Regions from separate parts of the Streptomyces sp. TE5632 genome, predicted to be linked through region 1. Evidence: riboswitches for the same ligand, from Rfam matches in the RefSeq annotation. Region 1 holds a riboswitch; each other region holds the start of a gene.
The links. Region 1 has a riboswitch for cyclic di-AMP ahead of ACVW19_RS19785 (transglycosylase SLT domain-containing protein). Riboswitches for the same ligand answer to the same signal wherever they lie in the genome.

Region 1 (2,189 bases):
TCACCAAGGCGACGGGGCTGGCGCTGGCCGCCGAGCACCTGGGGCTGAGCCGGGAACGGACCGTCGCCTTCGGCGACATGCCCAACGACATCCCGATGTTCCACTGGGCGGCCCACGGGGTCGCCATGGCCAACGCGCACCCCGAGCTGAAGGCGGTGGCCGACGAGGTCACCACGACGAACGAGGACGACGGCGTGGCCGTCGTCCTCGAGCGGTTGTTCGGCGGAACGGGCGGGGCGGGGCGAGGTGGCACGCGCCCCGACACGTGCCGTCCCGGCCTCCGCCCCGACGGGTGACCCCGTGGGCCGGGTGTGCCCCGGTGCGCCCGGACGTCTCAGTAGGCGCCGAAGACGTTGTCGATCGAGCCGTAGCGGTCCGCCGCGTAGTTGCAGGCAGCCGTGATGTTCGCGACCGGGTCGAACGGGTCGAAGGCCGTGCCGGGCACGTGGTACGCCCGGAAGGTCGGGTCGATGACCTGCAGCAGGCCCTTCGACGGGGTGCCGGCGACGGCGTTGGAGTCCCACAGGTTGATGGCCTGCGGGTTGCCGGAGGACTCGCGCATGATGTTGCGGTGGATGGAGTCGTAGCTGCCGGGGATGCCGTGCTGCGCCATGATCGACAGCGACTCGCGGATCCAGCCGTCGAGGTTGTCCGGGTACGCCGTCTCGGTGCCGGCGGCGGCCGGGGCGGCCGACACGGGGGCGGCGGGAGCGGCGGAGGCGCTGGTGGCGCCGAACACCGGAAGGGCGATCGCTGCGACGCCGGCGACGGCGAGGGAGCGGACGAGGCGGGTGCGGCCGAAGCGGCGCTGACCGGATGCGGGCATGGCGGGCATGGGTGCGTTCCTCTCCTACGCCTGCGAGGTGAGCTGTCGGGTTCGGGCGGGAGAGTGCCCGGCCGCGCCCCTGCGGGCATGGCTTCACCCCGAGCCGTCCCGGTGCGAACCGGTCCGGCGACCTACCTGGGTCCCCCGCTCCTGCCGTGCGTGAGTGAGTTGATCGACGGGTGGTGCGGGCGGCGGCAGGATTCGGCGTCCGCCCGACAGGCCGGGAACGTATGCGAGAGCGCATGTCGGGAACAAGTGCGAACGTCACGTATGACGCCGTTTGATCTTGCCTTGGGCTATTTGGGGGACTTGATCCTTTTCGGGTGCCGGCGGCCAACTCGCGTTCGGTGGAAGGGGAAGCGCCTGTGCGGGGGAGTCGCGGGCGTGTCGGGGTGCGCGTGACCGACCTCACTGGCCGCACCGCTCGGGCGCATTTTTCGCCAACGGGAAATCAATTGGTAATTGCGGCAAATCGGGCATCGGGGCAGGCGGGGTGGACCGTGTGTCGGGATGCGGTTCGGGGTGTGCCGGTGCGCGGGCGAGCTTCATCCGAAAAGTTGATGAATGTCCCTTACTGTCGACTGGTCGGAAACGATCTGATGGTGATCCGATATCGGAGGGCGCCATGGCGTGCCGTCCGCGCGTGCTCGGGTGAGTTTGGGGAATGTGGGTGCTGGCGGTGATCGAAACATGACCGGATACGCTGACTCGAGTGATGTCAGCGACCTGTCGACAACCAGCGACCTCTCGGTGAACGGTGCAGGACGTCTGAGCGCCAGTGGACACCAGCAGACAGGAGACCCCTCGTGACCGTCGTCGGGCCATTCGGGCTGAGCGTGCGGGACCAGGCTCTGGAAGCCGATGTCCGGGCCGGGATGACGGCTGTCGAGGAAGGGCTGCTCGAGGCCACCAAGAGTGAGGTCCCCTTCATCACGGGTGCCGCTCAGCACCTGGTGCGGGCCGGCGGCAAGCGGTTCCGGCCGCTGCTCGTGATGCTCGCCGCCCAGTTCGGCGACCCCCACGCGCCCGGCGTCGTACCGTCCGCCGTGGTCGTGGAGCTGACCCACCTGGCCACGCTGTACCACGACGACGTGATGGACGACGCGGGTGTGCGGCGCGGGGTGCCCAGCGCGAACACCCGCTGGGGCAACTCCGTCGCGGTCCTCACCGGCGATTTCCTCTTCGCGCGCGCCTCGCACATCCTGGCCGACCTCGGGCCGGAGGCCGTACGGGTGCAGGCGGAGGCGTTCGAGCGGCTGGTCTCCGGTCAGATCATGGAGACCGCGGGGCCGCAGGACGGCCGCGATCCGGTCGACCACTACCTGGACGTCCTCGGTGGCAAGACCGGCTCACTGGTCGCCGT
Region 2 (2,189 bases), 1.3 Mb from region 1:
GTCGTCACCGTCGCCCCCGCCAGGCTCCGGCTCTTGTCGTCGCTGCCGGAGTGACCGGCTCAGCCATCGCGATTCCGCTTCTCGGGGCCAGCGGCGCCAGCGCGGCCGAGGGCGCGACCTGGGACCGGGTCGCGGAGTGCGAGTCCGGTGGCTCATGGAGCCAGAACTCCGGCAACGGCTACTACGGCGGCCTGCAGTTGACCCAGACGGACTGGGAGAAGTACGGCGGCCTCGACTACGCGTCCAGCGCCGACCAGGCCAGCCGCGGCCAGCAGATAGCCGTGGCCGAGAAGGTCCTCGCCGACCAGGGGGTCGGCGCGTGGCGGGCCTGCGGCCTGCTGGCGGGCCTGAACACCGACTCGGGCAAGGCCGGTGTGGACACCGGTGCGGACGGCGGCTCGTCGTACGACTCCTCCGGTACCGGAAGCTCCGCCACTCCGTCGCCCTCGCAGTCCTCCGAAGCCTCGTCGGACAACAAGGGCAACAAGGGCAATAAGGGCGCCGATAGCGGTAAGGGGAAGAAGACGGACGAAGCCTCCAAGTCCGGCGGTTCGGACGCCGAGCCCGGCGCCTCTCCCTCCGCTTCCGCTTCCCCCTCCGCCTCGGCCTCCGCCAAGGGTGGGGACTCGGGCAAGTCGGGGCAGGAGGCGGGTTCTTCGGACGCGTCCGCGAGCGAGGCCCCCACCGGCCGCCACCGCGGCGCCAGCGCCGAGGAGGAGGTGCGCGAGGACCGCGAGTCCGGAGCTTCCGGCCGGCACGCCTCACGCGGCGGTCTCGGTTTCTCGCGAGGCCTCGACGTCTCGTCCCCGGCCGACAGGGCCCCCGCGGGCACCGGAATCGACTCCTCGGCTGCCGCCGACTCCCTCGCGCTCGGCGGCGGATGGCTCGCCCAGTACGGCGGGGGCGGCGAGGGTGCGGGTGCGGCGGCTTCCCATCTCATCCTTTTCGGATCGAGTGAAGGCTGACCTTCGAAAAGGTGCGTCGATGGCGGCAGTTGAGGTCACGGTTCGCGCTGAATGTCCGTTATAAAGACGATGAGAGATAGGTCTCAGAAGCCCTGATCGTCTTTGATTATCCGCCGGGCGCGTGTCTACCGTCAGGACCGCTCGCCACCGCGGGCCCCGGCTGCCGCCACGCCGAATCCTGCCAGTGGCAGCACGGGAACAGCCGTCGCGTCATGCGCCGTAGGCAGGAGCGGGGGAACCAAGGTAGGCGCCGGAGCCGGTGATTGACGCCGGATTCGGCTAGGGGTGGAGCCGCGTCCCGTGAGGGACGCGGCCGGGCAACTCAACCGGCCCGAACCCGACAGCTCACCTCGTAGGCGTCGGTGAGGGGATCCTTCCATGCTGTTTTCCGGCAAGGGCAAGCACCGTCGTCCGTCCAAGGCCACCCGGGTCATCGCCGTAGCCGGCGTCACCGGTGCCGCCGTCGCCGCCCCGCTGCTGGCGGTCGGCAACGCTTCCGCCGCCACCGCCTCCGAGTGGGACACCGTCGCCCAGTGCGAGTCCGGCGGCAACTGGTCCATCAACACCGGCAACGGCTACTACGGCGGTCTGCAGTTCTCCGCCTCCACCTGGGCCGGCTACGGCGGCACGCAGTACGCCGCCACCGCCGACCAGGCCAGCAAGGCCCAGCAGATCGAGATAGCCGAGAAGGTCCTCGCGGGTCAGGGCAAGGGTGCCTGGCCCGTCTGCGGCAAGGGCCTGTCCAACGCCGCCCACACCGGGGGCGGCTCGACCGAGGGCACCGGCAACCAGAGCGCCGGGAACCAGAACAGCGGTTCCTCGCAGGGCACCCAGAAGCAGAACGCCCAGAAGCAGAACACCCAGGAGCAGAACACCGGCTCCGCCCCCGAGCGCTCCACCGAGCAGAAGGCCTCCCGCTCCGACGAGCGTCCGGCCGCCGAGAAGAAGACCGTCACCACCCCGACCGGCGAGAAGGTCGAGAAGGGCGACGGCGAGTACAAGGTCGTCAAGGGCGACACCCTCAGCTCGATCGCCGAGGAGCACGACGTCAAGGGCGGCTGGAACAAGCTGTTCGAGCTGAACGACGACATCGTCGAGGACGCCGACCTCATCTACCCGGGCCAGCAGCTGCACCTGAAGTAAGGCGGCGGCCGCAGGCTCAGGGCTCCGTCCCCGCGGAGCCCCCGCCCCGTCCCCACGGGGCCTCCCCCGTCCCCACGGGGG
Region 3 (2,189 bases), on a different contig from region 1:
AGGAGATGCTGGTCCGGTGCACCCGCCGCACCCCGGAGCAGGCACGGTCGGACATCGAGCGGAACACGGTCCTCGACGCCCGGGCGGCGGTGGACTACGGCCTCGCGGACCGGATCGTGACCGTCCGCGAGGGCCGGCGGCCCACTTCCGGCACGGGGTGAGCCGCCGATGCTGCCACCCGAGCTGCCGCCGCTGCCCGCGCTGACCCGCGCCGAGGCCGAGCTGATCGACCGTTACCTCGAGGCCGTCGACCTGCTCGGCCGGATCAACCCGGCCCGCGACGGCGACACCTACCGGGGACTGCGTGCCGCGCAGGCACTGGTCGGCAAGGCCGTCGCCCTGCGCGACGCGCTGGCCCTGATGCACAGACGCGGCGAGACCGAACTGCACACCGCCACCCTGGCCCGTGCGTTGCGGGTGCTGGACGGCGAGCGGCGCACGGCCCGCGTCATCCTGCCGCCGGGCTGCGGCAGTTGACACCCCTACCGGCCCGGGCGGGGCGTGCGCCGGTGACACGTCCGCACCGGAGTTGAAACGGACCAAATGGCTTACCCCCAAGCGGCGTAGACGCACGACTTCTTTTCGGGCCGCCAAGGTTGCGCACCGCGCGCGCCCCCTTTCGGAATCAAGTATTCCGATGCTGGTCCGGGGCTCCTCGGCGCTCTGGACGGCAGCCCGAACACAGCGCTGTCCACCCGAACGGATGAGTGGTGAGTAACAACACAAACCCCCGGCTCCGGTGGGATTTCGGGCCAACCATTGCCAAGATCGCTCACTGACGACAAGCCCCCGCCACCGCGGCGGGGCGATCCGGGCGGACGCCGAGTCCTGCCGCCGCCCGGATGACCGGTCGACAGGAGTGGATCGGCAGGAGTGGAGGACCCGAGCACGACGGGTCGCCGGAGCGGGGATTCCCGTTCCGAGCATCCCTTGGGGTGAAGCCGCACGTGTGCGGCCGGGCAACTTCGCCAGCCCGAATCCGACAGGTCATCCTTCACAGGCGGCTGACGAAGGGTTGCGCATGTCCGCGCTCAATCGTGTCCCGTCTCTCATGGCCCGGGCCGGCACGGCCTCGGCCCTCACTCTCGCCGCCGTGGGCGGCTCACTCGTGGTTCCCGGTGCCGCCCCGGAGGCGGCGGCCGCGAGCACGGCCGCCAAGGCTCTCCAGGTCGCGGAATCCAAGAAGGGTTCGCCCTACCGGTGGGGCGCCACCGGACCGTCCCGCTTCGACTGCTCCGGCCTGACCCTCTACTCGTTCAAGAAAGCGGGCAAGCAGCTGCCGCGCACCGCCGCCCAGCAGTACAACAAGACAAACAAGGTCGCGGCCTCCAACCGCAAGGCGGGCGACCTGGTGTTCTTCCACTCGGGCCAAAACATCTACCACGTCGGCATCTACGCGGGTCAGAACAAGATCTGGCACGCCCCGAAGACCGGGGACGTGGTGCGCCTGCAGAAGATCTGGACCCGCAGCGTCTGGTACGGCCGGGTCGGCTGATCCGCGGGGGCGGCGGCATTCCCCCCCTGTCGCCGCCCCCGCCACTCCGTCGGACAGTCACCGACGCGGCTGGGGCTGCGCTGTTCCGTCGTGGCCCCTACGGCTCCTGCTGTCCCACCGCCGTGACCGGCTCGGCCGGGACGGCCCACGGGAGCACGACGAAGACGGTCTTGCCGCCCTCCCTGGTGGGGCGGATCCTCATCCTGCCGCCGCGTTCCGCGGTCAGCCAGCGGATGATGACCAACCCCCGGCCGTTGTCCTGCTGGACCGCGGCGGGGAGCCGCTTGGGGAACCTCGGATGACTGTCGGTGACTCCGATGCGCAACCGCTCGTCGTGGTCGAGGGCGATGTACACCGTGAACGTGGGTGACTGCCCGAGGGTGTGCTGCACGGCGTTGGTGGCCAGTTCGGACACGATCAGCCGCACGGTGTCGGACACTTCCGTGTCCGCCGGCATGCCCCACTCCGCCAGCGTGTCCACCACATGGGTGCGCGCGGCGGGAACCGAGGCTGGATCGCTCGGCAGAGTGATGGATGCTTCCAGATGGTCTGCCATGGCGACGTCCTCCCTTTCCCACGGGTCCACGGTCCGGCACGGAGCGGCTGATTCGAGTACGGTCCCGCACTGGTGCTTCGTCGCCAGACTGCCATCACCGCAGAATGCGGGCGACGATACGGCCAGGATATGCATATA
Region 4 (2,189 bases), 810 kb from region 1:
CGCGTACCGGCCGAACCCGTACGCGTCCCCGTACCGCCCCTGAAACGCCTGACCGGCAGCCCTGACGTCGGGGGGTCGTCGTCAGGACTGCCGGGGCTGTGGTCGTCTCAGACGGTGAGGCCCTTCGACTGAAGCCAGGCCATCGGGTCGATGCCCGAGGCGGAGCCGGCGGGGTGGACCTCCAGGTGGAGGTGAGCGCCGGTGGAGTTGCCGGTGGAGCCGACGCGGCCGATCACGTCGCCGGTGTTGACCTGCTGGCCGACGCTGACGCTGATGGAGGACTGGTGGGCGTACCAGATCTCGGTGCCGTCGTCGAGCGTCAGCACGGTCTTGTAGCCGTAGGAGCCGTCCCAGCCGGCGGAGGTGATCGTGCCGGTGTGGACCGCCTTGATCAGCGTGCCCGTGGGGGCGGCGAAGTCCAGACCGGTGTGCTGGCCGGAGGACCAGTAGGCGCCGGCCTGACCGAAGGTCGAGGAGACCGTGTACGAGGAGGTGGGCAGCGCGTACTGCCGGGCCAGCTCGGCGAGGCGCTCGGCCTCGGCCTTCTTCTTGGCCTCCTCCTCCGCCTTGCGCTTCGCCTCGGCGGCCTTCTCCTCCGCCTCCTTCTTCGCGGCGGCGGCCTTCTCCTTGGCCTCCTTCTCCGCGGCGGCGGCGGCCTCGGCGGCGGCCTTGTCCTCGGCCTGGCTCTGCTGCTGCTCGACCTGGGCCATGATCCGGGCGTGCAGCGCCTCGCCGGCGTCGGAGGCACCCTGCTCGGTGACCTCGTCGGCGACCACACCGATGTCGCTGAGCGCGGTGGCGGAACCCTCGGGGGTTTCCTCGTCGGAGATGAGGGAACCGACAGAGGGAAGGTCCGGCATCGAGATCGAGACCGGCGGCTTGCCGGTCTGGGCGCTGGCCATACCGCCACCGGCGACGGCGGCTATGACACCGACGCCCAGGACCGTGGAGCTGCGGGCGAGGCCTCCGCCGCGCTGCTTGCCGACGCGGTGCCGGCCGCGCACGGGGCGGACGGACTCCTCGGTGGGGTTCCACTCCTCGAAGGGGCCCTCGTCGGGGCGGACGCCGCCGTAGACGAAGGTGTCGCCGTCGTACTGGCTCGGCATGAAGGGGGCCTCGGGAGCAGGCCGGTTCGACGCCACGTGGGCGTACTCCTTTCCTTCCTTCTCGCCTACCGGGTTAGCTGACGGGTTCGGAGCAGGAAGGTCTCCTACACGCGTATACCCTCCGTGTCTCCACGGGGCATCCACGCGATTCACCCCAAGATGTTGGTTCCCCGGTTCCCTTGCGGGATTCGGCGCATGCGCACGGAGCCGACTCGTGTGACGGCTGGGACGACCGCGCTGCGTTATCGAACGTTAATAGAGGTAGGGGTCGGATTCCAAGCCGTTCCTCTTGATCGTTAACGATTTCCACGCGGACTTAAGCGCCATGGCCGGGCAAAAACGGGCGAGTTGACCGTGCCTCACGCGTCACATCGAAACTGACGGTTTATCAGTTGTTATGCGCAGCGCGGTGACCCGATCACCTGGCGTGACAACGGTGCGGAAGTCGGGACGACGAGCCGGGGCGGCGGGGCTAAAGCCGAGAACGACCGAGGGCCGGAACCCTTTCGGATTCCGGCCCTCGGCCTTCAGTAGCGGGGACAGGATTTGAACCTGCGACCTCTGGGTTATGAGCCCAGCGAGCTACCGAGCTGCTCCACCCCGCGTCGTTGTGTCACCAGCATACGGCATGCGGGGGACACTCCGCACACTCCTTGTCGTCGCCGTCGTCGCCGTCGCCGTCGCTGCTGTCGCCGCTGTCGCCGCCGTCGCGTCACCGGCCGATCAGATGGCCGTTCGGCGCCGTGGCGGCCTCCTCGTGCTCGGGCAGTACGACGACCTGGGTGCCCCCGGCGGCCAGCACTCCGCTGCCGTCGGCGTCCGCCACGAAGGTGTCCGGCTCCCGCCAGGCGGTGACCACCCGCCGTACCCCCGCGTCCAGGATCAGCCGCGCACAGGGCGCCGGACGCGAGGCGCGGCGCGCGCAGGGTTCCAGGCTGGAGTACACGGTGGCGGTCGTGAGCCGCGGATCCGTGGGGTCGGTCTTGGCGAGGGCGGCCTCCTCCGCGTGCACCAGCGGGTCGCCGCCCTCCCGGGAGTGGCCGCGGGCCAGTTCGGTGCCGTCGGCCGCGACCACCACCGCGC

Region 2: linked by a shared signal. The riboswitch ahead of ACVW19_RS13465 (transglycosylase family protein) and the one ahead of ACVW19_RS19785 (transglycosylase SLT domain-containing protein) in region 1 are both predicted to bind cyclic di-AMP.
Region 3: linked by a shared signal. The riboswitch ahead of ACVW19_RS00295 (C40 family peptidase) and the one ahead of ACVW19_RS19785 (transglycosylase SLT domain-containing protein) in region 1 are both predicted to bind cyclic di-AMP.
Region 4: linked by a shared signal. The riboswitch ahead of ACVW19_RS15940 (M23 family metallopeptidase) and the one ahead of ACVW19_RS19785 (transglycosylase SLT domain-containing protein) in region 1 are both predicted to bind cyclic di-AMP.

What each region holds. Positions count from the first base shown of each region.
Region 1 covers NZ_JBSSEA010000003.1:3,188,709-3,190,897, forward strand. The annotation lists gene ACVW19_RS19780 (HAD family hydrolase) at 1-296, shown strand, start outside; gene ACVW19_RS19785 (transglycosylase SLT domain-containing protein) at 335-826, opposite strand; cyclic di-AMP (ydaO/yuaA leader) riboswitch at 839-1,002, opposite strand; gene ACVW19_RS19790 (polyprenyl synthetase family protein) at 1,633-2,189, shown strand, end outside.
Region 2 covers NZ_JBSSEA010000003.1:1,854,395-1,856,583, reverse strand. The annotation lists gene ACVW19_RS13470 (transglycosylase family protein) at 1-965, shown strand, start outside; cyclic di-AMP (ydaO/yuaA leader) riboswitch at 1,171-1,339, shown strand; gene ACVW19_RS13465 (transglycosylase family protein) at 1,344-2,108, shown strand.
Region 3 covers NZ_JBSSEA010000001.1:59,716-61,904, forward strand. The annotation lists gene ACVW19_RS00285 (ATP-dependent Clp protease proteolytic subunit) at 1-161, shown strand, start outside; gene ACVW19_RS00290 (hypothetical protein) at 169-477, shown strand; cyclic di-AMP (ydaO/yuaA leader) riboswitch at 888-1,018, shown strand; gene ACVW19_RS00295 (C40 family peptidase) at 1,022-1,495, shown strand; gene ACVW19_RS00300 (ATP-binding protein) at 1,593-2,051, opposite strand.
Region 4 covers NZ_JBSSEA010000003.1:2,376,238-2,378,426, forward strand. The annotation lists gene ACVW19_RS15935 (PrsW family intramembrane metalloprotease) at 1-43, shown strand, start outside; gene ACVW19_RS15940 (M23 family metallopeptidase) at 108-1,142, opposite strand; cyclic di-AMP (ydaO/yuaA leader) riboswitch at 1,154-1,310, opposite strand; tRNA gene ACVW19_RS15945 (tRNA-Met) at 1,638-1,711, opposite strand; gene ACVW19_RS15950 (dihydrofolate reductase family protein) at 1,819-2,189, opposite strand, start outside.